DNA from 2 places in the Caproiciproducens galactitolivorans genome. Region 1 is predicted to be linked to the other one. Evidence: a T-box and tRNA genes for the amino acid it is inferred to sense, from the RefSeq annotation. Region 1 holds a T-box; the other holds one or more tRNA genes.
What was found. The T-box of region 1 lies ahead of tyrS (tyrosine--tRNA ligase). A T-box ahead of a tRNA ligase gene usually reads a tRNA of that ligase, here a tRNA-Tyr.

Region 1 (15,455 bases):
GGTAAAGTGTGTCATCCTGAATTTTGCCGTCCAGATCAATAACCGGCAGGGCGTTTCTTTCGCTGTGTGCGGCGGAGGCGATATAAACGCTGGAATGAAAAACCGCTTCAAGCAGCACAAGCATGCAAAGCAACACGGAAAAGGCCATCTTGCTGATCTGCCGGTAACGGTAAAGAAGGAGCAGGACGAGGTATGCGAGCGCCGCCGTAAGGAAAAATGCGAGCAGCAAGCGCAGGCTTTCACTATTCCCCCATAGGGTTCTAGTATAAACCGTGACCGTGTGATAATCCTTGTAAAGGATCAGACATTCCGCGATAAATACGGCCGCGACCGCCAGCATGGCGCCAAACAAGGGAAGCATGCGGCTATGGGAAAAACGGATATCCTCATTGATACCGGATATAACGGCAGCAAGCAGGATCAGACCGAAAAAAACGGTTATATATCCGTAACGCACAGGAAAGGCCTGATAGTTGCCCGTATGCCACATTTTATTGATCGGTTCAATAAAGACAGGAGTCATCATAAGCAGGAAAATATAAAAGGAGAAAGCCGCAGTTTCCGTCTGCTTCTTTACAAACAGAAGATACATTACTACCGCTGAAAACACGGCGCTTGTGCAAAGGATTACCACCAGAGTTGTGTCGAACCGGGTAAAGAAGGTTCCCACGCGGAGGCTGGTAAACAAATTCTCTGTCCTTGCAGATTGAACATACTGCATCAAAGCCGGAAGCCAGACGACAGCCGTAAGCAGCGCAACCAGCAGCGTGGAAATTTCAAACAGCAGCAGGATTTTTCTGCTGCGCTCCCGCGGTGCAAAAAAATAGATATATAGGCCAAAGGCGAGCACGAGAAAAATCGTGACCATATAACTCAAATAAAAATTAACCGTCAGCATGGCGGTATAGGAGAAAATGTAAAGCCCTACCCTTTCCTTCTGGATCAGCCTGTCCAGCCCGATTAAAAGAATCGGGAACAGATACATCATATCGAGCCATACGTGATTCTGGTAATAGAACATTGTATACCCGCAGAATGCATACATGACCGATAAGGCCGTGCTCTGCATCGGCGTGAGGTTTTTAAAACGGTACCTGAAAAAGATTTCCGCAGTAAGCGCGCATGTCATCATTTTCAAGAGGACAAGAATATTGACAAATTGGTAAATGCTTGCCTTGTCGACCAAAGCCACCAAAAATGTGAAAGGGCTGGAAATAAAAAAGAGAAAAACGCACCAGAAGTTCATGCCCCCGCAATTTTGCATGTTCAGGAACATATTTGCTTTGCCGGCTAAAATATCCTTAAAATCCAATAAAAACGGAATTACCTGCTGGTTCATATCGCACCAAGAAAGGGAATTCATTCCAAAGGGATACATCTGGCAAACACAAAATACGGACAGCATTAGAAGCATTACCGCTGCGGGCGCGGCCAGATAGTCGCATTTTCTCTTCATTCTGTGTTTTCCTCCGTACAATCAATACTCTTATTATAAGGAAAAAATTACATAAAATCAATCAAAAGGCCCGCACCTGGTTCCAGGCGCGGACCTGCTTCTTTTTTACTTGGATTCGAAATCAGTCAACCAGATTTACTTTATGAAAGATTTTCTTGCCTTTTTTAATAATAATATATTTCTTTTCAAAATCCTTGGAAGTCAATTTTGCTGTTGTTTCGGAAACTTTTTCATTATCTATAGAAATACCGCCCTGCGTAATCAGGCGTCTCCCCTCTCCCTTTGACGGAGCAAGCTTTGTTTTTACCAGAAGATCCAGAACACCGATTTCGCCATTTGTAAAATCTGCGGCGGTAAGATCGGTGGAAGGCATGTTATCCGTATTCTCACCGGAGCCGAACAGCGCGCGCGCGCCTTCCTGCGCCTTGTTCGCTTCTTCTTCGCCGTGAATCAGCTTGGTAACTTCATAGGCTAAGATTTCCTTCGCTTTATTCAGTTCACCGCCCTGCAGCTTTGCAAGCTCATTGATTTGTGACAGCGGCAGGAAAGTGAGGATTTTCAGGCACTTGATCACATCGGCGTCCCCGATATTGCGCCAGTACTGGTAAAAGTCGAACGGCGATGTCTTTTCTGGATCGAGCCAAACCGCACCCTTTTCCGTTTTGCCCATCTTTTTGCCTTCGCTGGTAGTCAAAAGGGTAAAGGTCATGCCGTAAACTTCCTTGCCTTCCTTACGGCGGAGAAGCTCCACGCCGCCTATAATGTTACTCCACTGATCGTCCCCGCCGAGCTCCAACTGGCAGTTGTATCTGTGGTTCAATTCCAGGAAATCATAGCTCTGCATAATCATATAGTTCAGTTCAAAGAAAGAAAGGCCTCTTTCCATGCGCTGTTTGTAGCATTCTGCGGCAAGCATGCGGTTTACGGAGAAATGCACGCCAATATCGCGTAAGAATTCGATATAATTCAAATTCAACAGCCAGTCTCCGTTGTTTGCCATAATTGCTTTGCCATCGGAAAAATCGATCAGTCGGGACATCTGCTTTTGGAAACATTCGATATTATGGTCGATTTCCTCTTTTGTCAGCATTTTTCGCATATCGGATTTTCCGGACGGGTCGCCGATCATGCCGGTTCCGCCGCCGAACAAGGCAATCGGCGTATGCCCAGCGCGCTGCATATGGGCCATGACCATTATCTGCACGAAATGGCCGACATGAAGGCTGTCCGCCGTCGGGTCAAAACCGATGTAAAAGGTCGTTTTGTGATTGTCAAGAAGATCCCGAATTTTCTCCTCGTCCGTCATTTGGGCAATTAAGCCCCTCTCTCTGAGCTCTTCAAATACTCCCATGTTTTTTCCTCCATTTTTCTTCAGGGGGTAAAAAAACACCCCCTGCTTATTTGCAGAGGGCGGAAATAACCGCGGTACCACCTCAGTTCGCCGCAGCTTCACAGATGCGGCCTCACGGGTACAAATAATACCCACGCGCTTGTAACGTGCGCTATCACGGCCGGACCTAATGGATACCGTTCAGCCCGGCAGCTCCGGGATGTATTTCGTCCGATTGACGCTCCTGCTTACACCACCCGCAGGCTCTCTTTGCCGTTTGGTCGGAGTACTTCTTCCCTTCATCGCTGTTAATATGCATTATATCGAATCAAATTGCTTCTGTCAAGCCTCATTCCTGTTTCTGCGCCATTTCAAGCATTTCTTCGGCATTCTGCAGCAGAAGCGGCGTAATCTGAGAGCCGCCCATTATCCGTGCCAATTCCTGCTTTCTGCCTTCAAAATCCAATTCCGTTACATTGGTAAAGGTTTTATTATCCTTCACATGCTTTTTAATGAGATATTGTGTATTTGCCAAAGCGGCGATCTGAGGCAAATGCGTAACACAGATCACCTGACGGTTTCTGGAAACCTCGCGGAGCTTCAGCCCAACCTTTTGGGCGGCACTTCCGCTGACGCCAGTATCCACTTCGTCGAAAATCAGTGTATCAATATCGTCTTTATCGGCCAAAACCGTTTTAATTGCAAGCATAATACGCGACAGTTCGCCGCCGGAGGCAATTTTTGCAATCGGCTTTGCGGGTTCGCCCGGATTTGTCGATATTAAAAACTGCAGCTTGTCGCAGCCAAGAGAATTCAGTTCGCAGCGTTCCTGTTCCACCTTAAAATCAATGTTCGGCATATCAAGGAAGCACAATTCCTTTTTTACTTTCATAACAAAAGCATCCGCAGTCTTTTTACGGCAGGCCGAAATTTCCTCCGCATATTTTTCGGCCTGTGCTTTCCTTTCGTTATATTTCTTTGTCAATTGAGCCGTTCTTTCATCGGAAAGCTGAATATCCTCCAACTGCTTTTTGGAATTTTCAAGGAATGCAAGCATTTCCTCAACGGTACTGCCGTATTTCAACCCCAGCCGGTACAGAACATCCAGTCTTGTTTCTATTCTGTCAAGTTCACCCGGGTCATATTCCAGTCCGTCCGTTAGATTTCGGATTTCGTCGCCGCAGTCTTCCAGCTCATATTGAATATTCGTGATTCTTTCCGTCAGCTCATGGAGTTCCGGATAATATCGTTCCGCTTCGGCCAGAGCGCCCGCCGCGGCGGAAACAGCGGCCAAAGCACCTTCACTATTTTCATCCCCATGCAGAGCGGCTTTTGCAGTATTGACCGAGTCCACAATCTTCTCCATATTCAAATATCTGGTCCGCGTCTGGTTCAGCTCCTCCTGCTCCCCGGCGCGCAGGTCGGCGGCTTCCAGTTCCTGTATTTGGTAAGCTAATAAGTCTATTTGCCTTGCTTTCTGCGCTTCATCCATTTGAGTGGAGTCCAGTTTCTTTTTGATTTCATTCATGGCTTCAAAAGCATCCTGATAGCTTTGGATGAGATCTTCCGGCACGCCCATCCGGTCAATATAGTGGATATGTAAATCGGGAGAAAGCAAATCGTAGCTTTCGTGCTGACCATGGATATTGATTAGAAACGGTCCGATTGCCTTTAAAACCGATACGGTTGCCGGGCGGCTGTTTATGCGGCAGACGGCTTTGCCGTCCATATGGAGTTCACGCTGGATCATGACGCTCCCGTCTTCCTCCGGCGCATACCCAAGCTCGTTCATCTGTCGTACTGCCTGTTCCCCTATATTCAAAAAAATCGCGGTGACATTGGCGGAATGAGCGCCGGTACGGATTAATTCGCGCGACGTTCTCACGCCAAGTATAGCGTTAATGGAATCGATCACAATGGATTTGCCCGCGCCGGTTTCACCCGTTAAGACATTCAATCCTTCATGAAAATCAATTCCGGTTTTTTCAATCACTGCAATATTTTCAATATAAAGCTGAGACAACATGCAATCACCCAACCATTTTTTTCAATTCGGCTACCATTTGCTGTGCCTGTTCTTCATTTTTTACAGCAATAAAGATTGTATCATCGCCCGCAAGAGTACCGATAATGTTCGGCAAGTGCATGGAGTCGATTGCCACGCAGACAGCCTGTGCCATACCGGTTAAGCACTTAACAATAACCATGTTACCGGCGAAATTAATCTGTACCGCAGAATCGGACAAAAGGGAATACAGCTTCGTGGGATAGTCCCTTGTATTCTCCTGCCCTACGGAATATTTATATTTCCCATCCGGGGACAATGTTTTAATCAGCCTTAATTCTTTTATATCGCGGGAGACCGTAGCCTGAGTTACTTCAAACCCATTCTCCCGCAGGCGTCGCAACAGTTCTTCCTGCGTATCAATCGTATAGGCATTGATCAGCTCAAGAATCTTTGCGTGTCGTCGTGCTTTCAAATCAAATTCTCCTTTCTGTTAATTTTTTATTAACAACCTCATAGAAATTGTTATCCTTTAATTTTATAATACCTGCCGAACGCTCGGAACGGCAAAAATCAATTTTTTGGTTATCCTCTATCTGAATAAAAGTGTCCCCGTCAATGGTAAGAAAAATCTCGCTGTTATAGTTGGAAGTAGCCGTAACGCTCAATTTTGCATCCGGACCGAAAACAACCGGTCGGGTTAACAGGGAATGAGGGCAAATCGGCGTAAGCAAAATACAGCAGATACTCGGATCGATGATCGGTCCGCCGGCGGAAAGAGAATAGGCGGTCGAGCCGGTAGGCGTCGAGACTATCAACCCGTCCGCACGGTAATTGCAAACATTCTTGCGGTTGAAATGCACGGTAAAATCCAATATTCTGGACAGCGCCCCCCGCGCGATTACCGCGTCATTTAATGCGTAATAGGTTTCTTTATGGCCGTTATTTTCAAGCCGGATTTCCAGAAGCATCCGGTTTTCGATTTCATAATCGCCATCGACCAAATCCTTCAGACTGTCCAATTCATTCGTTTCCAATTCGGCCACAAATCCGAGCCGTCCAACATTAATGCCTAAAATCGGTTTTCCCGCCACCGCCGCATGTCTGGAACAATGAATAATCGTTCCGTCGCCGCCTACGGCAATCACCACGTCGCAGTCGAACATCATTTTGTCAAAATCATCGTAAAATGTGATCCTTGAATTTGCAAAACAACTTTTCAAATTCGAACGCATAAAGACTTCCGCCCCAAATTTGTGAAGCTTATGAACGACCTCCAGTGTGTGGAGCTGAGCGTTATGTTTGCTTAAATTCGGAATGAGGGCTACTTTCAAATTAGTCACCACCACTTAATTGCTTATGCGACTCTTCCACGATCCCTTTTATATCCAATTCGACACTAGCCGGTTCGTCGGATTTTTGTAGAAAGATCAGATATTCAATATTTCCTTCCGGCCCTTTTATCGGTGAATACGTCAGCCCCAATATGGAAAAACCGTTTTCTAATACGAAATGGACGATCTTATCAATCACTTCTATATGGACGCCTTTATCCCTTACAACGCCTTTTTTGCCGACCTTTCCGCGTCCCGCCTCGAATTGCGGTTTAATCAGGCAGACCGCCTGCGCATTCTCCGCCAGCAAGGCCCTTGCTGGCGGAAGGACGAGACAAAGCGAGATGAAAGAAACATCCACGCTGAAAAAGTCCACTTTATCCGGTACCTGTTCCGTCGTGATATACCGTACATTTGTGCGTTCCAAGTTAACTACCCTGGGATCGGTCCGCAGTTTCCACGCAAGCTGCCCGTAGCCTACGTCAATCGAATATACCTTTTTCGCTCCGTTTTGCAGCATGCAATCGGTAAAGCCTCCGGTAGAAGCCCCGATGTCCATCGCAATTTTCCCCTTCAAATCAATTGGGAAAACAGACAGCGCCTTTTCCAGCTTCCAGCCGCCCCGGCTGACGTAAGGCATCTTTTCTCCGCGGATTTCCACTTTCGTATCGATTGGCAACATTGTGCCCGGCTTGTCGAATTTTTGGTTATTTACATATACATTGCCCAACATAATCATGGCTTTTGCTTTTTCCCTGCTTTCAGCAAGTCCAAGGTCCAAAAGCAGACAGTCAAGCCTTTTTTTCTCTATCAATTTTTGCACTCCGTTAGAATCATATTTACCATGCCCTTGTCGTCAAGCCCAAGCGCGTTAAGCGACTGTAGCATAGTTGCATGCGGGACAAAATTGGTAATTGCCCGCAGAAAATATTTACCTTTATATCCAAATTTATTCAGCAGGTAGCTGAAATGCTCCCCAATTCCTCCATGCTGAATTCCTTCTTCGAAGAAAAAGACCATTTCTGCGTCTGCAGCACTTGCAACTGCGCCCGGGTCAACCGGTATAATCTGGTTCAGCTTAATAATTCGAACCGAAATCCCATGCTGTTTTAAATCGGAAATTGCTTTACATACAAAGGAAAACAATCTTCCATAGGTCACAATAACCGTTTTCGCATCCTTCTCTCCGTAAGTATCGAAGGACATTCCCGTACTTTCAAAGTCGTACGGCTTAAAAAAGGGTTTTCCTCTTGGATAGCGTACAGCAGAAATCCCTTTGCAATGATAGATTGCCAGATCAAGACTCTGGTACATTTCGTCATAATACGCAGGAGAAAACACCGTTATATTCGGAATTGTGTTTAAAAAGGCTACGTCAAAAATTCCCTGATGCGTTTCCCCGTCCTCGCCCACTATGCCCGCACGGTCAATGGCAAAAGTGAGCTTCACCTTTTGTATGGCGGCGTCGTGGATAATCTGGTCATAACTGCGCTGCAAAAAGGTGGAATATACAGCAAAAACCGGGTGCATGCCCCCGGATGCGAGCCCGCCCGCAAAAGTCACCGCATGTTCTTCGGCAATCCCGGTGTCAAAAAAGCGTTCGGGAAACTGTTTTGCAAATCCAGTTAGCCCCGTCCCCATCTGCATGGCGGCCGTTATGGCACAAATGCGGCTGTCGTTTGCCGCCAAGGTGCAGAGATGGTTTCCGAATACACTGGAAAAGTTTTCGCCGGTGAATTGGGATTTCCCCGTTTTAATATCAAAACTTGCAATCCCGTGAAATGCTCCCGGATTTTGCTCCGCATAGGAATAACCTTTTCCTTTATGCGTCAGCACGTGCAAAAGCACCGGATGATCAATATTCTTTGCATTTTCCAGAACATCGATTAATTTTCCCAGATCATGTCCGTCAAAGGGGCCGTAATAGTAAAATCCCATGTCCTCAAAGATGGTGTTGTTATATAAAATCTGTTTTAATGCCATCTTCGTTTTGGAGAGAAAACGATGAATCGGTTTACCTAAATGTGGAAGACTGTCGACAGCATTCTCCACATTGCCCTTTACCCGAAAATATCCCGGTTTTGTGCGAATATGAGCCAAGTAGCGGGCAATGGAACCAACATTCCGGGATATAGACATCTTATTATCGTTTAAAATAACAATTAAATTCTTTTTAAAGCGCCCGGCATTGTTTAAGCCTTCATAGGCAAGGCCACCGGTCAGCGCGCCATCACCGATAACGGCGATCACATGACCGGGTTCGCCGGTCAGCATTTTTGCATTGGCAATGCCGAGTGCCGCAGAAATAGAAGTACTGCTGTGCCCCGCATTAAATGCATCATAAGGGCTTTCCTGGCGGTTGGGATACCCGGAAAGACCACCCTTTGTCCGGATTGTTGAAATGGCTTTTCGCCTGCCGGTCAGGATTTTATGCGTATAGGATTGATGCCCAACATCCCAAACAATTTTATCATATTCAGAATAAAACACCCGGTGCAACGCAACGGTCAATTCCACAACGCCCAGATTGGAAGCCAGATGCCCCCCGTTGTTGGAAACTGTTTTTATAATTTTTTCACGTATTTCCTTGCAGAGTTCATTTAGCTCGCTGATTGAAAAGTTTTGCAAATCTTTCGGAAAATTTATTTTTTCTAAAAGGTTGTCCATTCTAAAACCTCTTTGGACAGCACCCAAAAGCACGCTTATTTTAGCCAGTTTTGACTTTTGGCTGCTGTTACCGTGTTTTGAAGAAGCATTGCAATCGTCATCGGACCTACGCCACCTGGAACCGGTGTTATGTAGGAAGCCACTTTCTCTACATTTTCGTAATCAACGTCGCCACACAGTTTGCCGTTTTCATCACGGTCCATGCCGACGTCGATCACCGCAGCGCCGCGCTTTACCATATCTGCGGTTACAAACTTCGGTTTTCCAACCGCCGCGACAAGAATATCTGCGTTCCTGCAAATCTCCTTCAGATTTTTTGTTTTGCTGTGACAAATTGTCACCGTACCGTTATTATGAAGCAAAAGCATGGCCATCGGTTTACCGACAATATTGCTACGGCCGATTACAACGCAGTTCTTCCCTGCAATTTCAATATTCTCCGAGCGCAGAAGCTCAATAACACCCGCAGGGGTACAGGGCAGAAAATGATAATTTCCGATCATAATCCTGCCAACATTGGACGGGTGAAACGCGTCAACATCCTTGTCCGGATGAATCGCCTCCACTACTGCTTTCTCATCCAGACCATTCGGAAGGGGGGACTGAACCAGAATCCCGTGAATGTCTTTTTTCACATTCAGCTTTGCAACCAGCTCCATCAGTTCATCCTGTGAAGTGGCAGCGGGAAGCGCATATTCCTCGGAATAAATTCCAACCTGTGCACAAGCCTTTTTCTTGTTGTTGACATAAGTCCTTGATGCGGGATCATCCCCGACAATTACGACCGCAAGCCCGGGTGTAACGCCCTGTTTTTTCAGCTCTGCCACTTCAAAGGCTACCTTTGCGCGGACTTTTTCCGCAACTGCTTTTCCGTCAATCCGAATAGCCATTCTCTGCCCTCCGTTCTTCTATTTCGTATTCGTTTCCGAAGCTTCCGGAGCTTCTTTTCCTTCGTTATCCGAACCTTCCGCCGTTTCTTCCGCGAAAGGTTCCCCACCAACCGATTCATCTGAATCGGAAGGGGTTTCCGCATCTTCTGTATCCTTTTCTGCCAACTCGTCCGCGCCGCTTTCCATGCATTCCGCCGGAACTTCATCCACAATGGCGTTCAGCTCCATTACCTTTGCAGAACCGCACCCGAGAAGCGAAGTGCGGTTGCGGAAAATAATCAGCAGCACAACGCCCGCAAGAACCGTCACGGCTGCAACAACCTGCGATACTCTTAAAGGCACAACCGGCGTAATCAGGCTGTCGGTCCTCAGGCCTTCAATAAAGAAGCGGCCAACGCCATACCAGATTAAATACAGGAGAAATACCTGCCCGTCATATTTTCTAAGCTTGCGGCTGAAAATATGTAGCAGCACAAAACCAAGAATACACCACAGGGATTCATAAAGAAAACACGGATGCACTGGATTATTGGTCACCGCATATGTTCTTTCGCTGACCATTCCCCACGGAAGTTTCGTTTCAACACCAAAAGCTTCCTGGTTGACAAAGTTTCCCCAGCGCCCGATGGCCTGTCCGATTAAAAAGCCAAGCGAAGCGATATCCAAAACAGCGGGTATGCTGATTTTGCGGAGTTTCGCCATCAGGGCACCGCAGAGCATACCGCCGATAATCCCGCCGTAAATTGCCAACCCGCCTTCCCAAATGTAAAGTGCGCTGACCGGGTTCCTCAAATACTGATCGCTGGTGTCGAATATGACATAATATGCTCTGGCACCGATAATCCCTCCGATAATTCCAAGGATTACCACGTCGATTAGCTTATCCTGATCAATATTGAACTTTTTACAGCTTGCCATTGCATAGGAAAAAGCAAGTAAAAATCCTACCGCAATAATTACGCCATACCATCTAACCGAAAAAGACCCGATCGAAAAGGCAATCGGGTTAATTGTAAAATGGAAGCCTAATCCGGGAAATTGAACATGATACATATACTCCACCATTCTCCACGCGCAAAATTAAGCGTTTCTGCCAATCTCCGCGTGGGAAGTATTGGCAGAATTCCGCTAAGTTTAATCTATCGGTTTAACAATGGAAAGGACAGATGAATCCGCCCGCAACTGTGTATTCAGGCGCGCCTGGACGGAAGCAATATCTGCCTGTGAAACCGAATCAACATAATGAAACAGCTCATGGCCAGTAAAAGCAAGCGAAGCCAACGTATTTGCAATATTATCTACACTATTGAAGGAAGAGATAAGGCGCCCGTAAACTGCTTTCTTCGAACGCTCAAAGGCGACCGGGTCAATTCCCTGCGTGCGGAGCTTTTCCGCTTCTTTTTTAATTTCGTCCGCAACGGCATCCGGGTCTTTGGATTCTCCGGAAAAAATAACGGACGCATAACCAGGGCCTTCAAAATATTCATACGCAAAAGTGGACTGATTGATCAGTTCCGCATCCAGAAGCCTGCGGAAAAGCGGGGAAGAATCGGATGCCATTAATTCAAGCAGGATTTCCGTTTGGGCGATTTCTTCCGCCGAAACACGATTTTTACCAACCTTTTCTTTAAAGCCAAGTTGGAAGATCGTTGTGGAAACGGACAGCTTCTGCTCAATTCTGCTCTGAACAACTTCGTCGGGCTCGTTTTCAAAAATGCGGTCAATAGAAAGATGCTTGGAAGGTTTCAGCATTTTATCGCAAAGTTCAAGAACCTTATTGACCTCCACATTGCCCGCCACGCACAAGACCATATTGTTCAGGTTATAAAAAGTATTGTAGCATTTGTAAAGCAGTTCCGGCGTAATCTGTGCAATGCTTTCAACCGTTCCGGCAATGTCGATTTTTACCGGATGATTATGGTACATCGCACGTAAAAGGTTAAACATTACGCGCCATTGCGGATCATCGTCGTACATGCGAATTTCCTGTCCGATAATGCCCTGCTCCTTCTGTACCGTCTGCTCAGTAAAATAAGGGGACTGGACAAAATCCAACAGGATTTCCAAAGATTCATATACATTTTCCGTACAGGAAAACAGATAGCAGGTTTTATCGAAGGAAGTATACGCGTTTGCCGAAGCGCCTGTCTTTGCAAAGCGTGCAAAAGCGTCGCCGTCTTCACTTTCAAAAAGCTTGTGTTCCAAATAGTGGGCAATCCCAGCGGGGACTTTATTCGGCTCACTATCATCACTCGACTTGAAACACATATCAATTGACCCGTACCGGGTTCCAAAAACTGCGTAAGTGGAATTATTATTCTCTTTCGGATAAACAAAAATTCTGAGCCCGGATGGATGCTCTACTTCATAATATCGGTCACCGACCCGGTCGCTTTTAATCTCCTTGATAATATTCATACTTGTTCCTCCCCGTTTCCCTCTAAACGATAAACCGTATCAAGCGTTACACGGTTTGCCGCGTCAATGATTTCCTGACGGGTGACGGAATTAACAATTGCCGCCGCTTCCTCCGGACGTTTGATCTGATTGGAGAAGGTCTGAGAAAGGTACCAAGCTTCCAAGCCGCCTAGTGAATCGGACAGTGTGCGGTAGCTGTTGCTCAAGCTCAGCTTAGCCGCATCCACTTCACTATCGTCAAATTCGCCTTTTTTAATTTTTTCAAGCTGAACCAGAATTTCTTCGCGGGCCTTGTCGATATTTTTTGTTTCGACTCCGCTTTGCACCAGCATAATGCCCTTCATCGCATTGTACAACGCGCTGCAATAATAGCAAAGGCTCAGCCTTTCACGGACATTCAAAAACAGCTTAGAGTTCGGCGTCCCGCCGTATAAAGAGGCCATTAGTGTCGATGTTTCCACTTTTTCATCGGGAATCGCCGTCTGGGTCCGGAAGCCCATAACCAGCTTGGACTGCGCGACATCCATTTTATCGGTAACGTCTTTCACCCGATCCGCCTGTTTTATGATTTTCGTCGGGCAATCTACTGTGGATTTTTTCCCTACCTTTTGGAATGCTTCACAAAAGCCCTCGTAAACCGGAGCCGGGTCGCAATCCCCTAAGACCATAATCTCCGCTTTGGCGTTGTGAATCAAATAGAGCCACGCTTCGGTAAGCTCTTCGCGCTTCAGATTCTGAATCGCTTCTCTGCTGCCGTAGCGCTTGATTCCGTACGGCTCGTTGCTGCACATAATCTCCTCGCAGCGCTGCCTCGCATAAATACGCTTATCGTTAAATTCAGAATCGATCAGCTCGATCGTCTGCCGTTTTTCCTGTTCGAAGCCCTCCTTCGGAAAGAGGCCGTCCTCAAACGGAGGGTCAAAAATAATACTGCAAAGCAGCTTAGAAAGTTCCCCCGCAATATTTTCGCCTTGTAGTGCATAACGATTTGCAATGCCGACAGCGGAAACGGAAAGAAGCTGTGCGTCGCCGAGCTTCTGGACATCCGCGTTCAATTCGGCGCCATACAATTCCGCCAGACGCTGGCCGAGTTTTGTAAAATCAGGGTACTCTCTGCTGGCCCGGCTAAGCAGAAACGGCAAAATCGCATAGGAAGCCGCGGTTTGCTTTTGTATCGGCAATAAAAAATTAACGGACATACGAACCGTTTTGAAACGGGTATCTTTCACGCTTCTGAAATTTACGCCTTCACAAACGGAACGCTGTTCTATACCTAACATTCAATTATTCATCTCCAAAATTTTACTTACTAAAATTCAAAAAACATTATATCACAAACCCTTACTTTAGAAAAGAAATAATATAATAAAAATTTATGAACATGCAATGATTTTTGTATTATATTAGCATTTTATCCGAATAACCGGCTTTGCTGCTTGCAGCAGAAACGTATAAATGATATAATAATGCAACGAGGTGTAAAGATTTGGAAATAAAAAATAAAGCAATGGCAGCCGATTTAGGACTGGTTTTTATAACCATCATCTGGGGCAGCGGATTTGTTGTCGTAAAGAATACTGTCGATGCAATTCCGCCCGGCTATATGATAGCCATGCGTTTTGGAATCGCGGTCGGCCTGATGTGTTTGATCTTCTTTAACCGGCTGAAAAAACTAAATTGGAACTGCATAAAATCCGGGATAATCCTTGGTTTGCTGATGTTCATTTCCTATTATCTGCAAACCGTTGGAATACAATATACGACAGCCGGGAACAATGCGTTTCTCACAGCAGTATATGTGGTTGTCGTCCCCTTTTTGTACTGGATTATTCGAAAAGAAAAGCCGGACGCATATAATATTTTCGCTGCGCTTTTATGCATTGTGGGCATTGGGCTGCTCACCCTTCGCTCGGGTTTCTCCATGAATATCGGCGATATGCTTTCCCTGTTCTGCGGGATCACCTTTGCCGCGCAAATCGTAGCTGTAAGTATTTTAGCCGAAAAGAATGATCCTATTCTCATTTCGTTTACGCAATTTGTTGTTACCGCAATTCTTGCGTTCGCCGTGGCCCTTTTCACAGAACCGTTTCCGACAGAAATGGACGCAAACGCTGTCTTGTCCACTTTTTATATCGGAATTTGCTGTACGCTGATTGCGCTTGTTCTTCAAACGGTCTGCCAGAAATACACGCCGCCGGCAAGGGCTTCGTTGATTATGTCTTTGGAATCCCTCTTTGGTTCCATATTCGGAATCATTTTCTTGAGTGAATCGCTGACAATGAAAACCTTTTTCGGGTCAATTTTGATTTTCCTTTCTATTATGATTTCGGAAATGAAACCTTCCTTTTTAAAGCTGGAAAAGAAGAGTTTGGAAGTACCGGATCATTCAAAATAACAAAAACTTAAAAAAGAACGGCTATCTGCTTTGCTGTTGGATAGCCGTTCTTTTTTACAGCATTTTTTTCAGATACTGCCCGGTATAGGATTCTTTTACTTCCACAATTTGCTCCGGAGCCCCTTTGGCGATCACTCTGCCGCCGCCGTCCCCACCTTCCGGTCCAAGATCAATAATATAATCCGCCGTCTTAATCAAATCCAGATTATGCTCGATGACTACAACCGTGTTGCCATTGTCCACCAGCTTCTGCAAGACTTCGATCAGCTTGTGGACGTCTGCAATATGCAGGCCGGTTGTCGGTTCGTCCAGAATATAAATGGTTTTGCCCGTCGGGCGCTTGGAAAGCTCGGTGGCAAGCTTTACACGCTGTGCTTCGCCGCCGGACAGCGTAGTGGCTGGTTGCCCTATTTTAATATACCCCAGCCCTACTTCTTGCAGGATTTTCAGTTTCCGCGCGATTTTCGGTATGCTGGAAAAGAACTCCAACCCTTCCTCCACCGTCATTTCCAGAACGTCGTAAATGCTTTTTCCCTTATATTTGATTTCGAGCGTTTCCCGGTTGTAGCGCCTCCCCTTACACACATCGCATGAGACGTACACATCCGGAAGAAAATGCATTTCAATTTTAATAATGCCGTCGCCTTGACAGGCTTCGCAACGCCCGCCTTTTACATTAAAGGAAAAACGGCCCGAATTGAAACCGCGCAGCTTGGCGTCCTGTGTGGAAGCGTACAGCTCGCGTATATCCGTAAACACACCCGTATAGGTTGCTGGGTTGGAGCGCGGTGTTCTTCCGATGGGGGATTGGTTAATCTGAATCACCTTGTCCAGTTCCGAAACACCCTTAATCGCTTTAAACGCGCCCGGGCGGCATTTCGCACCGTTAAGCTCCGAAGCAAGGTATTTATACAGGATTTCATTGATCAGCGAGGATTTTCCGGAACCGGAAACCCCGGT
Region 2 (15,455 bases), on a different contig from region 1:
AGATTGCTCATACTCACATTTCCACGTTGCCGCGGAAGATATGAGGCAATTCGATCAAATTGTTCTTTTGTTATTTCCATATAATTATTATACTATATTTTATACTTTAATGCAATAGTGTTAACAGACTCTAATTGTATATGTTGATTTAATATGTTCTTGTGTTTATTTAATTTTTGTTATATTTATTCAATTTTTTGTATCAACACTCGCCCGGTATGCAGTTGGTGTCATCTTTTTGTACTTCTTAAAGATTTTGGAAAATTGTATGTAGTCAGGATATCCGACCAGTTCGGCAATTTTGCTGACAGGCGTTCCTTTTTCCTTAAGAAACTCGCAAGCTTTATTCATTCTGTAACGGATTAAATACTCTGTAAAACTACAGCCTACTGTTTTTTTAAACTTAGCGCTGAGATACGGAATCGAGATATGGGTGGCTAAAGCCAACTCGCTTAAACAGATCGGCTTCCCGTAATTATTTTTAATGTAATCCTTAATAAATTCCACATAGTCGTAATCGTAAGCCTGACCGGCAAGGGCCTTAATGAGACTGTCCTCTTCTTTGGTGTTCTCCGAATATTTGAAGGATTTTGTGGTATTTATAATAGCTTTTTCCGCGGGAATACGTTCGAAGGAAGAACCGCCGATGAATCCTTGACATTCGGTATTGTCATAAATATATTTTGCATCCAAGGGAGACTTAATTGGGCCGCCATAGACCATTTTTACAACACTTGGGTTTATTCTGTCGCAGACATCGAACACTTGCTGCGCCAGCACTCTGCTCCTGTCTAAGGATTGAACCTTTTTCGCGCCCAAAATACCGCCGGCTGTGAGTCCTAAATGGACACAGATCACGTCTGCGCCCGCTTCTAACATTTGCTCTGCCTGCACTACATCGAAAACGAAGGCCAGCGTAAACATGTCCTGCTTGTGGGCAAGCTTGATGGCTTCTATCTCGAGAGAGTAAGAGAGACCTTCTTCTTCCAGCGCTTCACGAAATTGCCCGTCGATGAGTCCTATAGTAGGCCAATTGTTTATTCCATCGAAACCAGCGTTCTTGATTTGTGTTATGTAATTTTCCAAATTGATATTTGGGTCGGTGGCATTGATGCCAAAAAGGATGGGAGTCTTTGGCATGAGCGGCATAAGCTCCCTGGAAGCGAAATCCATAACAACCCAATTGCTGTTCGAATAACAAAGGTAACTGGCCAACGAAGCACGGCCGGTTTGCCGAAAGCGGCCTGCACTTAGTGCGAGAATGAGGTCTGCGCCACCCAGTACGCTGCACTTAGTAGTCATGCCGCTGCCTGCAGCCACCCCGATAATATGCCCATTCACCTGTATCTGTGCATTTAGTCTTTTTATGATCTCCTTCCGCTCGATTTGCATATCAGCACCTCCAGCACAATAAAGCCGCACAAAAATATTAGCTGTTTACAGAAAAATTTGTCTCTATTATAAAATTATATGTACTGTTTAATCAGATAAATATGTCATTATATATTATTTTTATGTTGTTTCTTAATCTATCTACAAAACGGTTTTTGCAAATGGGATTCGAAACATGCCGGATAAGCAAACCCTCCGTCCATTTGGCGATGCGGATTTGCTACAGCAATTATGCAGAAACAATTTCACCCAATCCATATTTTGTGAATTGGGTGAAATTTGAAGATTGAAAAGAAATTTAAATTGTCCTTTAGAACACCCCAAACTGCCTTGTAGAGTCGCCGCCCAGACGGATTCCGGTTTTTACATCAAGACGGACGGACACATGGGTGAGCAACTTGTTCTTGCTGTCATACACGTCATACATAATGTAAACCGTACCATTTTTTCTGCCGGTTATTTTATAATTTCCGTTTGCCTGCTTTGTCACGCTCGCAATATTGGGATTGGTGGAATAAACTTTTACCGAAGTTCCCCGGGGTTCCGCCGCCAACCGATTTCATAATTGCCGTTGATCGGCATGGTGTAGCTGTGGTATCAAGCAGAATGGAATCGCCCATGAGCCTGTATCATAGCGAACAGCATAGTGTAAGTGAGAATGAGTGACAGTACTTTTCCGGTAATCATTTTCATACCTTGGATTCTCCTTCGTATCGGATATTATTTCAATCTTTCAGCGCATAGCAAAACCCGCATGGTTATTAGACCATGCGGGTTTTCATCTGGTGGAGGAGGATGGATTCGGACCATCGAAGCTATAAAGCAACAGATTTACAGTCTGCCCCCTTTGGCCACTCGGGAACTCCTCCATATATGGAGTTTTGTTTCCAAAACTCCTTTTAACGCTTGGAGCTGGCAGACGGACTTGAACCCCCGACCTGCTGATTACAAATCAGCTGCTCTACCAACTGAGCTACGCCAGCATTTTCACAGCGCTTATGTATAATACCACGTTCTTTACCGAATGTCAAGACTTTTTAAGAAAACATGTCACAATGTATGAAACGGGGCGCGAACATGCGGAACGCAGAGCAAATATAAAAAATTTATGGGCAAAAAAAAAGCGAATGGTGAAAGCAAGAATGTGGTCTGAAGCATGATATCGCAAGGTGTTTAACATCTGTTTTAGCAAATTAAAAAATGCGCCTGCAACAGTTCTATTGGACTGTTCCCGATTGAACAGACAAAGAAATAAAAGCCCTGTCGCAGAATAGCTCAGATTTAGGCGGTCTTGCTCCGTATTTCGGACGGAGTGAGGCCGTTTTTCATGTTAATACGCTCATAATTGTAAAATTGCACATATTCAGCTACTGCCTGTTCAACTTCAGCGCAACTGGAAAACTTGGTACGGTATTTTTCGTGGCCTGCCTTTAGGAAGAGGTATATACCCGTTGGCAATCAAGCACGCCTTCCAATGTTGGCGGCTGACCAACTGTTTGATTTGATATTTTGTTAGTCCGTAGCTTTCTCGTATTTCTCGGTTCGTTTCTCCAGATGCCTTTCGACGGAATACTTCCTCGCTTAACATTTCTAATTTTGTATATTTTCTGGGCATAAAATTACCTCCTGTTGTACTTTCCATTCTACAACAGGAGGTCTCTTTTTTCACTGTCTGTTTTCTGGGGGATAGTCCATTTAATTTAAGGAGGTACTTTTCATCGTTTTCTTTCAGCTTCTTTTGCGAAAATGTTTCAATATTGTTGACAAAATCTCTGATGGCTTTATCCGTTATAAGCATGCGGAAAACTTTCGCCTGCCGGGACGGAAATTAGAAGAATCTATCCTGCAGCTTTCTGAGCTGGTACACCAAGGAAGAAGCATCCAAATCCACCATGTCGTAGGTGATGACTTCGCCCTTCTTGACATCCTGCCGATTGCTCTGTTGATATTGAACGTTATATCTTCCAACCAGCCGAAAAAAGCAAATGAAAAGATACCATAAAAGCGGTAGTAACCGACGATAAATCAGCACAAATCAGCATATATTTTGACAAAAAGAAAACCCACACAAATTACTGAAATGTTCAGCATTTATGCAGGTTTTCTCTGTTTTTGTTTGGTGAACCATCGGGGATTCGAACCCCGGACACCTTGATTAAAAGTCAAGTGCTCTACCGACTGAGCTAATGATTCATATCCAACTTATATATTATACCAGTTTTCGATACTGGTGTCAACAATTAATTTGCCTGTCCGCGTACAAAGCCCGCAGACAGGCGTTTTGGCTGGGCTGGCAGGATTTGAACCTACGGAATGACGGAGTCAAAGTCCGTTGCCTTACCCCTTGGCTACAGCCCAATATGAAGCGCGGAACTCTCAGCATGTCCGCGCCAAATTTTTATATGGGGTGGAAGATGGGATTCGAACCCACGGTCTCCAGTGCCACAAACTGGCGCTTTAACCAGCTAAGCTACATCCACCATCATATGGCGCGCCAAAAGGGACTCGAACCCCTGACCTACTGCTTAGAAGGCAGTTGCTCTATCCAGCTGAGCTATTGGCGCAAAGCCATGGAGCGAGTGATGGGAATCGAACCCACACAACCAGCTTGGAAGGCTGGAGTTCTACCACTGAACTACACTCGCATTTTAGCGACGGCTATTATTTTAGCATAGTTCAGTGGCAAATGTCAATACGAAATTCAATTTTCCTTCATTTATTTTAAAACATCCAGCCGAATTGCATTTGAATCATCCACGGTCACCGATATGCCGGTAATCGCATCTGCGTAATTCTCCACAATCAGGGAGGCGATTCGATCCTCCACTTCGCGGCGGATTAAATTGCGAAGATCCCTGGCGCCGCTCTTTTTGCCGAAAGCATGTTCCGCCAGCCACCGGGTCGCCCTGTCGTCATAAACCAAACGGATACCGCGTTCTTTCAGGGAATCCACATACTCATCCAGCATGAGATGGGAAATCTTCTCATAATCATTTACATCCAGCGTGCGGAATACGATGATTTCATCCACACGGCTCAAAAATTCGGGGCGCAAAAACTCCGACAGCGCCTTCAAAGCCTTTTCACGGGTAACATCGGATTCGTTTTTGGTAAATCCGAGCGTCCCTTCCTTTTTCTCGCTTCCCGCGTTGGAAGTCATCACAATTACCGTATTCTCAAAGTTCACGGAACGGCCGTGCGCGTCGGTAATATGGCCTTCATCGAGTATTTGCAGCAGAATGTTCATCACATCCGGGTGCGCTTTCTCGATTTCATCAAAGAGCAGGACGGAGTACGGGCGGCGGCGTACCTTTTCGGTAACCTGCCCGGCTTCGTCATAACCGACGTAACCCGGAGGAGAACCGATAATCCGGGAAACCGAATGCTTCTCCATGAATTCGGACATATCGAGCCGTATAAGCGTCTCTGGCGTGTCAAATAGCTCTTTGGAAAGCACTTTCACCAATTCGGTCTTTCCAATGCCTGTGGGGCCTACAAAAATAAAGGAGGCCGGCCTGCGGCGGGGGCTGATCTGCACCCTGCTGCGGCGGATCGCCGCGGCAACAGCCTTAACGGCTTCCTGCTGGCCGATAACCTTGGAATTGAGGACATCCTCAAGATCGGAAAGCTTTTTCAGCTCATTTTCCTGTATCTTACTGGCAGGAATACCCGTCCAAAGCTCAATCACCCGGGCGATATCCCTTTCCTCCACCTCTGCGCCAAGCGCTTTGGGGGCCAGTTCCTTTGTTTTTTCTTCAAGGCGGGAAATGTCCGTACGGATGACGGCCAATTTTTCGTAATCCGGCTGCACATCCTCCGCGGTCAATTCCTCTTCCTCTTCCCGCAACTTTTCCAGCTCGAAGTTCGCTGCGTCGTAATCCGCCATCGAAATATTGCGCAGGGCGGCACAGGCACAGGATTCGTCGAGAAGATCAATTGCCTTGTCGGGGAGAAAACGGTCGTTAATATATCGTTCGGAAAGGATAACCGCCTTGCGCGCAATTTGCTCCGACACGTGCACGCGGTGGTACGCTTCATAATAGGATTTGATCCCCATCAGCACGTCGACTGTCTCTTCAATGGATGGTTCGGCAATGGTTACCGGCTGGAAACGCCGTTCCAGAGCCGCGTCCTTTTCAATATATTTCCGGTACTCAACAAAAGTAGTTGCACCGATGACTTGAATTTCCCCTCTCGAAAGCGCGGGTTTCAGAATGTTGGCGGCGTTCATAGAGCCTTCCGCGTCGCCCGTACCGACAAGGTTGTGTACTTCATCGATAAAGAGGATAATATTGCCCTCGGCCTTTACCTCATCAACCAGCCCTTTAATCCGGCTTTCAAACTGACCGCGGAACTGTGTCCCGGCTACCAGAGCGGTCAAATCGAGCAGGTGGATTTCCTTCTTCATCAGCCTTGCGGGAACCATCCCGTTCGCAATCCGCAGGGCAAGGCCTTCCGCCACCGCGGTTTTACCGACACCCGGCTCGCCGATCAGGCAGGGGTTGTTTTTTGTACGGCGGCTTAAAATCTGAATCACGCGGGAAATTTCTTTCTCGCGCCCGATGATATTGTCAATTTCGCCGGCTTTCGCTTTCGCGGTCAGATTGGTGCAGTAAGCGGTCAGGTGCTTGCGCTTTGTCTTGCGCTTGTCTTTCTTTTCCCTTTTTTCTGTTTCATTGTCCTGTACCTTTTCAGGCGTATTTCCGCCGGTGGAAAAAATATTCTGCAAGAATGGAAAAGTCGCAGCGCCCCCTGGAATGAATCCATCGCTGCTGCCATCGTCCTCGTCATTCGGGTTGGAAGCCATCAGTTCGTTCAGCTCCGATTCCATCGCTTCCATCTGCTCCTCGGTAATCCCCATTTTTTCCATCAGGTCGTTTACGGGTTTAATTCCGAGCTCTTTTGCGCATACAAGGCAAAGCCCCTGGCTTTCCCTGGAGTTTACTGTCGGCGAAATAAAAACAACCGCCGGCCTTTTGTGGCATCTCGAACACATCATAGGAATAACTCACTTCTTCTCTTTCAAAAAATATATCGATAGGTCAGTTATTTGCGGAATGCTTTTTTATCCATTACCTCGTTGAAATCAATCGCGTCCTTCGGATCGTCGGAATGAAGGATCGACTGAAAAATTTTAAAGTACTGGATAAATGCGTATATCATAAATGCGGCTGTAATCGACAGCAAGGAAACGGTAACGGTCATATTTTCCATGTGCCAGATCCCCTTCATCGCGACAATAACAGCAAAGGAAATATAAAATAGAACCGTTGCAACCTTCCCGTACCATTTGGAACCGGTGGGCCTTTTTTTCTTTTTAATCAGAAGGCACGCCGCAAACACCATTAAAATCTCTTTTACGACGAAGATTCCCAGTAACGGAATAAGAACCGGCTGTTCAATCGCCAGACAGACCGCAACCGCTCCCTGCGTCAGCTTATCGGAAAGCGGATCCAGCATCTGCCCCAATTCCGTAAACTGATTGAATTTGCGGGCAATCAGGCCATCGAACATATCCGAAAGTCCGGATAAAATTAATACGACACCTGCGGGTATCAGCTCATCGCGCATAAAATAATAGACAAATGGAATGATAAGCAGAATGCGCAAAACCGACAGCCCGTTTGGTATATTAATATTCTTATTCCTGTTTTTCATTCACATTAACCTCATTCTAAATTTCCGCCTGATACAGCAAATATACCGGATTTATCGTATCCGCATACTTGTAAATACTTGACTGGCTGATATCCTTTTCATGAATCTGCGGGAATTTCGCCGAAATAAACGGAAGCACAAAGCGTAAAAGCGCACAAAGCACCAGCACAAGCAAAACGCCCTTGCAAAGGCCGAAAACACCACCAAGCAGAGAATTTATTGCGTGGAGCACCGGAAGCCTGCACACTGTGTCAAGTGCCCGGGCCGCCATTTGCACCAGAATCTGAAGGACAATGAAAACAACAAGTATTGATATCACCTTAACAAATGTGCGGTCAAGCGGAGTTACCGCCTGCTGTTTATTCAAATACCCGCAGACCACCGCGGTAACATAATCCGACAGCGCAAAAGAGGCGGCAATTGCAAAAAAATAGCCGACCAATTCTGCCAGAGAGCGCACCAGTCCTATTCGAAAACCCGATACAACCGAGCAAAGGGCTATCATGCAAAGCAAAATATCCAATACGGCGCCCATCTTTTCCTCCAAATGCATTGTTTCAAATTAATATAGCACAAATCAGAATTAAGCACAAGGACTCATTTTGCGCTGGCGTAACGAATCTCGGATACTCCCAGAATATAGACTGAAGTTTCGTTATGCAGGGAAATCGCCCTCGCGTCACTTCCGGCGGCACAGCTTCCGGCCGGTCTACCCGTTGAGGCGGAGTAAAACCGCACTTTCCCCTGTGAAAGAGCCGCCGCAGTATCACCGTAAAGGGACACCGACACCGGATCCTGTTCAAGCGTATTGTTTGCCGTTACGCTGCCAGAAGCGTTCAGCACGACCAGTCTTCCGCTTTGGGTGTTTCCGAAAGCAGAAAGTCCCAAGGCCGTCCGGCCGCTATCCATACAATATGCCTTTAACTGCATCCCTTGATAATCATAATCTGTTTTTGTACGGCTGCCAGCATCAATGACCGAAGTCAACCGGTCGCCGACAGCAGAAACGGTGTCTTTATCGCTCCATGAAATATCGAGCATCATATTTTCCGCATATGCGGCGACAGGCGTAACCGTCTTATTCTCGTTAAAGTCGAAAAGGTATACCGCGGAGTTCATCCCACCGTCCTTGGTGCCCACGGCGGCAACCGCGGCTTTCGTCCCGTCGTAGTTCAGCGCAACGGCGGCCGGGTAATAATCGGAAAACCAATAGCGGAACATTGCCTTGTTTTTTGTATTGTAGGCCGTCAAGCAGCCTAGGTAGCCGTCCGCTTCCGTAACCAACGCGTAGCGCCCATTTCCCGCAAGCGCCCCCGCCAGAATATTCTTCTGTGCCGTACTTTTCACAAGTGTGCCGCTCTGGCTTTCCAGCTGATATCCCTTTCCGCCGAGATTATAAATTAAAATACGGTTCCCGCTCACCTTCATCACGGGCTGTGAATAACTGTGCTGCCGGCTGCTGACTGCTTTCGCCGTGGAATTCAGCACAGTCAGCGCGGTATCGCTGAGAACATAGATTTCCTTGTTTACAGATTTAAAATTCCCAACGGCAACAGAATTGCCCACGATTTTCGACGGAAACCCGTCCCCGATGCCCATACCGACAACGCTGTCGTGCACCCAGTCCAGCACATTTTCAGGGGTCAGATTACTTCGGTTAAACCAAACGAGCATCGAAACTACGCAAAGAATCAGGATGACAATGATTTTATAGACCCAGCGCGGAATACGGGGCTCCCGGTGGCTGCGCCGGTTCCTTTTCCGCCTTTCTTTCTGAGGAAGATGTTTGGCTGTGTCTATCTCAACTGTATCGTAACGCCGTCCCGCGTCGCCCATGCTCACTTCACATCCTCATAATAAACATGATTTAAATACAGGCCGCAGGGCGGCGCGGTCGGCCCGGCTGCTTTGCGGTCTTTGGCTTCGATAATCCGGGGGATATCCTCCGGCTGAAGCTTGCCCTGCGCCACACGCAGAAGGGTTCCCACCATTATACGGACCATATTGTAAAGAAAACCGTCGGCAGCTACCGTAAAGGTAACCATGTCGCCTTCCCGCGCACACTCCGCTTTCGTAATCGTACGGACAAAATTCCCGCGTTCACGCGCGTCCATTGTGCAGAACGAGCTGAAATCATGCGCCCCCAAAAAGTGGGCAGCGGCTTTGTTAAGCTTGTCCAAGTCAAGCGCATACCAGTAATGCAGCGCACGGTGATTCAAAAAGGGGTTGCGTACAGGATTGTTCCAGATTTGGTAAACATATTCCTTGCCGATGCAGGAATAACGCGCGTGAAAGTCGGGCGAAACCTCCCGGCAGTCCAGCACCGCGATATCCTCGGGAAGGAAATGGTTCAGCGCGCCCAAAAGCCGCGCGCAGGGAATGGTATGCTCTGTTTTAAGGCTGACGCAGTATTCCCGGGCATGCACGAACGAATCCGTACGGCTGCAGCCCTTAATATCCGGTTTTTCATGAAGCACCCGGACAAGGGCTTCCTGAAATACCTGCTGAACGGAAACGGCGTTCTGCTGGATCTGCCAGCCGTGATAGCCCGAGCCGTCGTAACAAATGGTCAGCAGAAGGTTCCGCATAACACCGCTCCTCTCTGAAATTTTGTCCAGAACGCCATTCTACCGAAAAAACTGTTCCAGTATTTGAACAGATCTTAAATAAACCATAAATTAATGCAGAACCGCCGGAAAATACAGGTTGCAGGCAACAACCGCCGCACAGACAACCATTGAAACAACAACCGCCACCGCGTCCAACGACGTTGCATGCAGCACCTTCATTTTGGTTCGGCCCTCGCCGCCGTGGTAACACCGGCATTCCATGGCCATGGCAAGGTCATATGCCCGCCGGAACGACGAAACGAAAAGCGGAATCAAAATCGGGATGAGCGCCCGGATGCGCTGCATGAGCCCGCCGCTTTCCATGTCGGCGCCCCTTGCCTTCTGCGCACTCATGATTTTATCGGTTTCTTCCAGAAGGGTGGGTACAAAGCGCAGCGCAATCGTCATCATCATGGCGATTTCATGCACCTTGACGTGCAGCAACTTCAGCGGCTTCATAATCCGCTCCAGCGCGTCGGTTAGCTCGGTCGGGGACGTGGTAAACGTCAGGACGGAGCTAAACAGAATCAGGCTGATGATGCGGATGGTAACAAAGACCGCGTTGGCCACCCCGCCTGAGGTAATCTGGATACCCCCCCAGCTCCACAGCACGTTTCCGCTCCCGTAAAACAGGTTCAGGACGGAAGTAAAGATCACAACGAATAAAATCGCTTTCAAGCTCTTGAAATACTGGCTGAGCGGTACGCCAGACAAGAGAAGAATACCGAGAATCAGCACCGACATCGTCAGCAGCCCTTCGAAGTTTGAAGCGACAAAAATAAATACAATATAAACAAAGGTAATAATAATTTTCACACGCGGGTCAAGGCGGTGAATAAAAGATTTTCCCGGAATATATTGACCGAGCGTAATATCCCTAATCATGGTTCCGGTTCCCCTTTCCCAAAAGCGGTATCAATTCTTTTAAAGCCTGCTCGACCGTCAGGGCGGTTCCCACCGGGTACCCCTTCGCCTTCAGTACCGCCATGATTTTTGTTATCTGCGGTACGCGAAGCCCCATTTTTTCCAGCTCCCGGTCGCACGCGAACACGTTTTCAGTTGTATCAAACATCGCCGCATGGCCGGCATTCATCACAAGCACGCGATCCGCTGTGCGGGCGATATCTTCCATGCTGTGGGATACCAGCAGGATCGTATTGTGCCGCGTTTTATGATAGGTGACAATCTGGCTTAACAGCACGTCACGGCCGCGCGGGTCAAGCCCCGCCGTGGGCTCGTCCAGAATCAGGACATCCGGGTCCATGGCAATCACGCCGGCGATCGCCACGCGGCGCTTCTCCCCGCCCGAAAGCTCAAACGGGCTTTTTTCAAGCAGTTCCTCTTTTAGCCCGACAAATTCGGCGGCCGCGCGCGCCCGTTTCAGAATTTCGTCCTTGCCCAGCCCCATGTTTCCCGGACCGAACGCAATATCCTTCAGTACGGTTTCTTCAAAGAGCTGATGCTCCGGGTACTGGAACACCATCCCCACCTTGAAACGTACGCTGCGGATTTTCTTCGGATCCTCCCAGATGTCTTTCCCGTTCAGGAGCACCGTACCGCTTGTCGGGCGCAGAAGGCCGTTCAACTGTTGAATCAAAGTGGATTTTCCCGAACCGGTATGCCCGATAACGCCGATAAACTCACCTTGCTTAATTGCGATATTTATATTTTCAACCGCAGTTTTCTGGAACGGCGTTCCCTGTCCGTAGGTATAGGTTAAATTCTTTGTTTCAATGATCGCCATAAGCTTCTCCTACTGTAGCTTTCTTTAAAAGCGGTTCCAGCGCCGCGACACATTCCTCAATCGTCAGCGGACAACCCGGCAAATCAAATCCGACCGCCTTTAAACGATAAGCCAGTTCCGTTACCTGCGGTACATCCATCTGATGCTTTTTCAGCAGTTCCACCTGTGAAAACACCTCTTGGGGGGATCCTTCTGTGAGGATGCGGCCGCTGTCCATCACGATAACCCGGCCGGCCTGTACGGCCTCGTCCATATAATGCGTAATTAAAACAATGGTAATTCCTTTTTCCCTGTTCAGCTTGTGGAGCGTGTCTAGAACTTCCGTACGCCCGCGCGGGTCAAGCATGGCGGTAGGCTCGTCCAGCACGATGCAGTCCGGCTGCATGGCGATGATGCCCGCGATGGCAATACGCTGTTTCTGGCCGCCGGACAGCTTGTACGGCGCGTTCAGCCGGAAATCGTACATTTCCACCGCTTTCAAGGCTTCGTCCACCCTGCGGCGGATTTCCTCCGGAGGAACGCCCAGGTTTTCGGGCCCAAAGGCCACGTCCTCCTCAACCACGCTCGCAACAAGCTGATTGTCCGGATTCTGTAACACAAGGCCGACGCGGCGGCGGATTTCATAAAGGACACTTTCGTCCTGCGTATCCATTTTATCAACATATACCTTTCCGCCGCTCGGCAACAGCATGGCGTTAAAGGTTTTCGCGATTGTGGATTTTCCCGAACCGTTATGCCCTAAAAGCGCTACGAATTCGCCCTTGCGGATTCCCAGCGAAACGCCGCGGAGCACCTCGTGGCGCTCGGCGGCTTCCGGTTCGTCATAGCTGAAAGTGATATTTTCCGCATTGATATAATCCATTCCAAATCCTACCTGTTTCTCGTTTATCGGCTCTCCCAGATCGCGGTGCTTCCGCAGGGAAGAACCAGCCCGCTCCGGGTAACCGGCAGTCCGATTTCGTCCGACGAAATCCGGCCTCCGAATTTTTTCTGAATCAGCACGCCCAGAAGGTATTCCATAACCGCCGGGGACAGCCCCGTCGTATAGGAGTTTAAAAGGAAGAACAGCGGATGTTCCGAAAGGATCGGAACGCATAGCTCCACCAGCGAGTAAAGCTGTTCCTCCAGCTTCCACACTTCGCCGTTCGGGCCGCGCCCGTAGGAGGGCGGATCCATAATAATGCCGTCGTACGTATTTCCTCGCCGGTGCTCCCTCTGCACAAATTTAACGCAGTCGTCAACCAGCCAGCGCACAGGGCAGTCGGAAAGGCCGGAAGCGGCGGCGTTCTCCTTCGCCCAGGCAACCATTCCTTTGGACGCGTCCACATGGCAGACCGACGCCCCCGCCTTTAAGCAGGCAAGGGTTGCCGCACCGGTGTAGCCGAACAAGTTCAGTACTTTTACCGGACGGTTGGCGCTTTGGATTTTCTTCATTACAAAATCCCAGTTCACGGCCTGCTCCGGAAAAATGCCCGTATGCTTAAAGCCCATGGTCTTGAGCTGGAACGTCAGCTCGCCGTACTGGATTTTCCACATTGGCGGTACTTTTTTCATTTCCTGCCAGCTTCCGCCACCGGTGGACGAGCGGTTGTACCGGGCGTTTGCCCCGCGCCACAGCGGGTCGTCCTTCGGCGTATTCCAGATAATCTGCGGGTCGGGCCGGATGAGGATGACATTTCCCCACCGTTCCAGCCTTTCGCCCGCGGATGTGTCGATCAGTTCATAATCCTTCCAGTTTGCAGTTCTCAATTTGATACCTACTTTTTCTTTGATTCCGCCTTATTACGCCAGTCTTTCCCGAATCACGTCGGCTACGGAATTCGCCAGCGCACTAATATAATCCGGATCCTCGCCCTCGATCATAACGCGGAGCAGCGGTTCCGTTCCGGAGGGGCGCACGACGACGCGGCCGTTTTCGCCCAGCTTCTTCTTTGCTTTATCGATCGATTCCTTTACCTTATCATCAGTATAGAAACGAAGCTTGCCCTCCGCGCTGACGCCTACATTGACCATAACCTGCGGGTAGCGCGTCATCAGGGTGGCAAGGCTCGAAAGCTTCGCCCCCCTGCGGTGTACGATGCTCAAAAGTTGCGCGGCGGTCAATTCTCCGTCGCCCGTTGTCGCAAAATCAAGGAAGATGATATGCCCGCTCTGTTCGCCGCCAAAGTTGTAGCCTTCGAGAAGCATTTCCTCCAGCACGTAACGGTCGCCGACCTTTGTGGCGGAAAATTTCAAGCCGTTGTCGTCGCAAAAGCGGTTAAAGCCCATATTTGTCATGATTGTGCCGACCACGGTGTTTTTATTCAGCTTGCCGCGGCTTTTCAGATCCGCGGCACAGATTGCCATCAGATAATCGCCGTCCACCAGCTGGCCCTTTTCATCGACCGCAAGGCAGCGATCCGCGTCACCGTCAAACGCAACGCCCGCGTCCAGATGATTTTCCTTTACAAAGGTCATCAGGCTTTCGATATGGGTGGAGCCGCAGTTTTCATTCACATTTACTCCGTTCGGCTGGTTCGCCAGCATATGGCATTCGGCGCCCAGCTCGGTAAACAGCAGTTCCGCCGTACGGCTTGCGGAACCGTTTGCGCAATCAATGCCGATTTTCATGCCGTCCAGCGCAAAGGGGACGGTACTTTTAATATGATCTACATAATCGCGCACGGTATTCTCCGCCACCGACACGCTACCGATATCGCCGCCGATCGGGCAGGCCGGCTTCTGCGCATGGTCGAGCACGATCGCTTCGATCTGCTCCTCCAGCGCGTCCGGAAGCTTGTAGCCGTCGCCACTGAAAATTTTAATCCCGTTAAATTCACAGGGGTTATGGCTGGCGGTTAACATTACGCCCGCGTCCGCCTTGTATTTTCCAACCAGATAAGCGACCGCCGGGGTTGGGACAACGCCGAGCTGCACAACATTTGCGCCGACGGAGCAAAGCCCCGCGGTTATGGCGCTTTCCAACATATCGGAAGAAAGGCGCGTATCCTTTCCGATCAGGATCTTGGGGTGGCGGCGGTTGTTATCGGTCAGCACCATAGCGGCCGCGCGGCCGATGTTCATCGCCATTTCGCAGGTCAGCTCGCTGTTTGCAATTCCTCTGACGCCGTCTGTACCAAAAAGTCTTCCCATACTATGAACAACTCCCATTATTGATAAATATAAATTTGAAAGCGGCAACTTTTTCCGCCGCCGGGAACCAGTATTTTCTATGGATTAGAACAGCTTCTGCTGACCATCCTCACAGGAAGCCGGGGTTAACCCCAAATGCAGATACGCCGCTTGCGTGGCACATCGGCCGCGCGGGGTCCGGTTTAAAAATCCAATTTGCATCAGATAGGGTTCGTAGATATCCTCAAGGGTAACAGCTTCTTCGCCGATCGCAGCCGCAAGGGTTTCCAGCCCGACCGGGCCGCCCTTGTAAAATTTAATCAGCGCGTTCAGCATGCGCCGGTCGTTCGCATCCAGGCCGATTTCGTCAATCTCCAACCGGTCCAAGCCCTCTTTCGCGGACTCATACGTAATGACGCCGCCGCTGATAACCTGTGCAAAATCGCGCACGCGCTTCAAAAGCCGGTTGGCAATACGCGGCGTGCCGCGCGAACGCGAAGCAATTTCTAGAGCGCCGTCCGGTTCAATAGGGATATCCAGAATACTTGCGCTCCGGGTAACAATCTGCGCCAGCTCCTGCGGGGAATACATCTCAAGCCGGAGCACAACGCCGAAGCGGTCGCGCAAAGGCGCGGAAAGCTGCCCGGCGCGGGTGGTCGCACCGACCAGCGTAAACTTTGGAAGCGGCAGATGATAAGAAGCCGCCATCTGCCCCTTCCCAGTAATAATATCTAGTGCGTAGTCCTCCATCGCAGGGTAAAGGATTTCCTCCACGCTCCGCGACAGGCGGTGCACTTCGTCGATAAACAGAACATCGCCCGGGTTCAGGTTCGTTAACAAGGCAGCCAGATCCCCCGGCTTTTCAATTGCAGGTCCGGACGTAATGCGAAGGTTCACATTCAGCTCGTTTGCGATAATCCCCGCAAGAGTGGTCTTTCCCA

Region 2: it encodes a tRNA-Tyr, which carries the amino acid that the T-box ahead of tyrS (tyrosine--tRNA ligase) is inferred to sense. The anticodon was not compared.

The regions. Positions count from the first base shown of each region.
Region 1 covers NZ_JAJUFJ010000001.1:204,814-220,268, forward strand. The annotation lists gene P9B68_RS01000 (YfhO family protein) at 1-1,456, opposite strand, end outside; gene tyrS (tyrosine--tRNA ligase) at 1,578-2,807, opposite strand; T-box leader at 2,860-3,098, opposite strand; gene recN (DNA repair protein RecN) at 3,136-4,812, opposite strand; gene P9B68_RS01015 (arginine repressor) at 4,817-5,266, opposite strand; gene P9B68_RS01020 (NAD(+)/NADH kinase) at 5,268-6,140, opposite strand; gene P9B68_RS01025 (TlyA family RNA methyltransferase) at 6,127-6,939, opposite strand; gene dxs (1-deoxy-D-xylulose-5-phosphate synthase) at 6,936-8,792, opposite strand; gene folD (bifunctional methylenetetrahydrofolate dehydrogenase/methenyltetrahydrofolate cyclohydrolase FolD) at 8,828-9,682, opposite strand; gene lgt (prolipoprotein diacylglyceryl transferase) at 9,701-10,735, opposite strand; gene yfmH (EF-P 5-aminopentanol modification-associated protein YfmH) at 10,817-12,100, opposite strand; gene yfmF (EF-P 5-aminopentanol modification-associated protein YfmF) at 12,097-13,380, opposite strand; gene P9B68_RS01055 (DMT family transporter) at 13,587-14,495, shown strand; gene uvrA (excinuclease ABC subunit UvrA) at 14,550-15,455, opposite strand, start outside.
Region 2 covers NZ_JAJUFJ010000018.1:3,095-18,549, reverse strand. The annotation lists gene P9B68_RS11255 (phosphoenolpyruvate hydrolase family protein) at 190-1,392, opposite strand; gene P9B68_RS11250 (hypothetical protein) at 1,703-1,945, opposite strand; tRNA gene P9B68_RS11245 (tRNA-Tyr) at 2,176-2,261, opposite strand; tRNA gene P9B68_RS11240 (tRNA-Thr) at 2,300-2,375, opposite strand; gene P9B68_RS11750 (hypothetical protein) at 2,674-2,751, opposite strand; gene P9B68_RS11235 (hypothetical protein) at 2,777-3,190, opposite strand; tRNA gene P9B68_RS11230 (tRNA-Lys) at 3,510-3,585, opposite strand; tRNA gene P9B68_RS11225 (tRNA-Gln) at 3,675-3,750, opposite strand; tRNA gene P9B68_RS11220 (tRNA-His) at 3,796-3,872, opposite strand; tRNA gene P9B68_RS11215 (tRNA-Arg) at 3,880-3,956, opposite strand; tRNA gene P9B68_RS11210 (tRNA-Gly) at 3,964-4,037, opposite strand; gene P9B68_RS11205 (ATP-dependent Clp protease ATP-binding subunit) at 4,109-6,391, opposite strand; gene P9B68_RS11200 (CDP-alcohol phosphatidyltransferase family protein) at 6,439-7,050, opposite strand; gene P9B68_RS11195 (CvpA family protein) at 7,067-7,585, opposite strand; gene P9B68_RS11190 (DUF5711 family protein) at 7,648-8,886, opposite strand; gene truA (tRNA pseudouridine(38-40) synthase TruA) at 8,889-9,638, opposite strand; gene P9B68_RS11180 (energy-coupling factor transporter transmembrane component T family protein) at 9,729-10,544, opposite strand; gene P9B68_RS11175 (energy-coupling factor transporter ATPase) at 10,537-11,403, opposite strand; gene P9B68_RS11170 (energy-coupling factor transporter ATPase) at 11,390-12,265, opposite strand; gene P9B68_RS11165 (class I SAM-dependent methyltransferase) at 12,289-13,152, opposite strand; gene glmM (phosphoglucosamine mutase) at 13,186-14,535, opposite strand; gene ruvB (Holliday junction branch migration DNA helicase RuvB) at 14,620-15,455, opposite strand, start outside.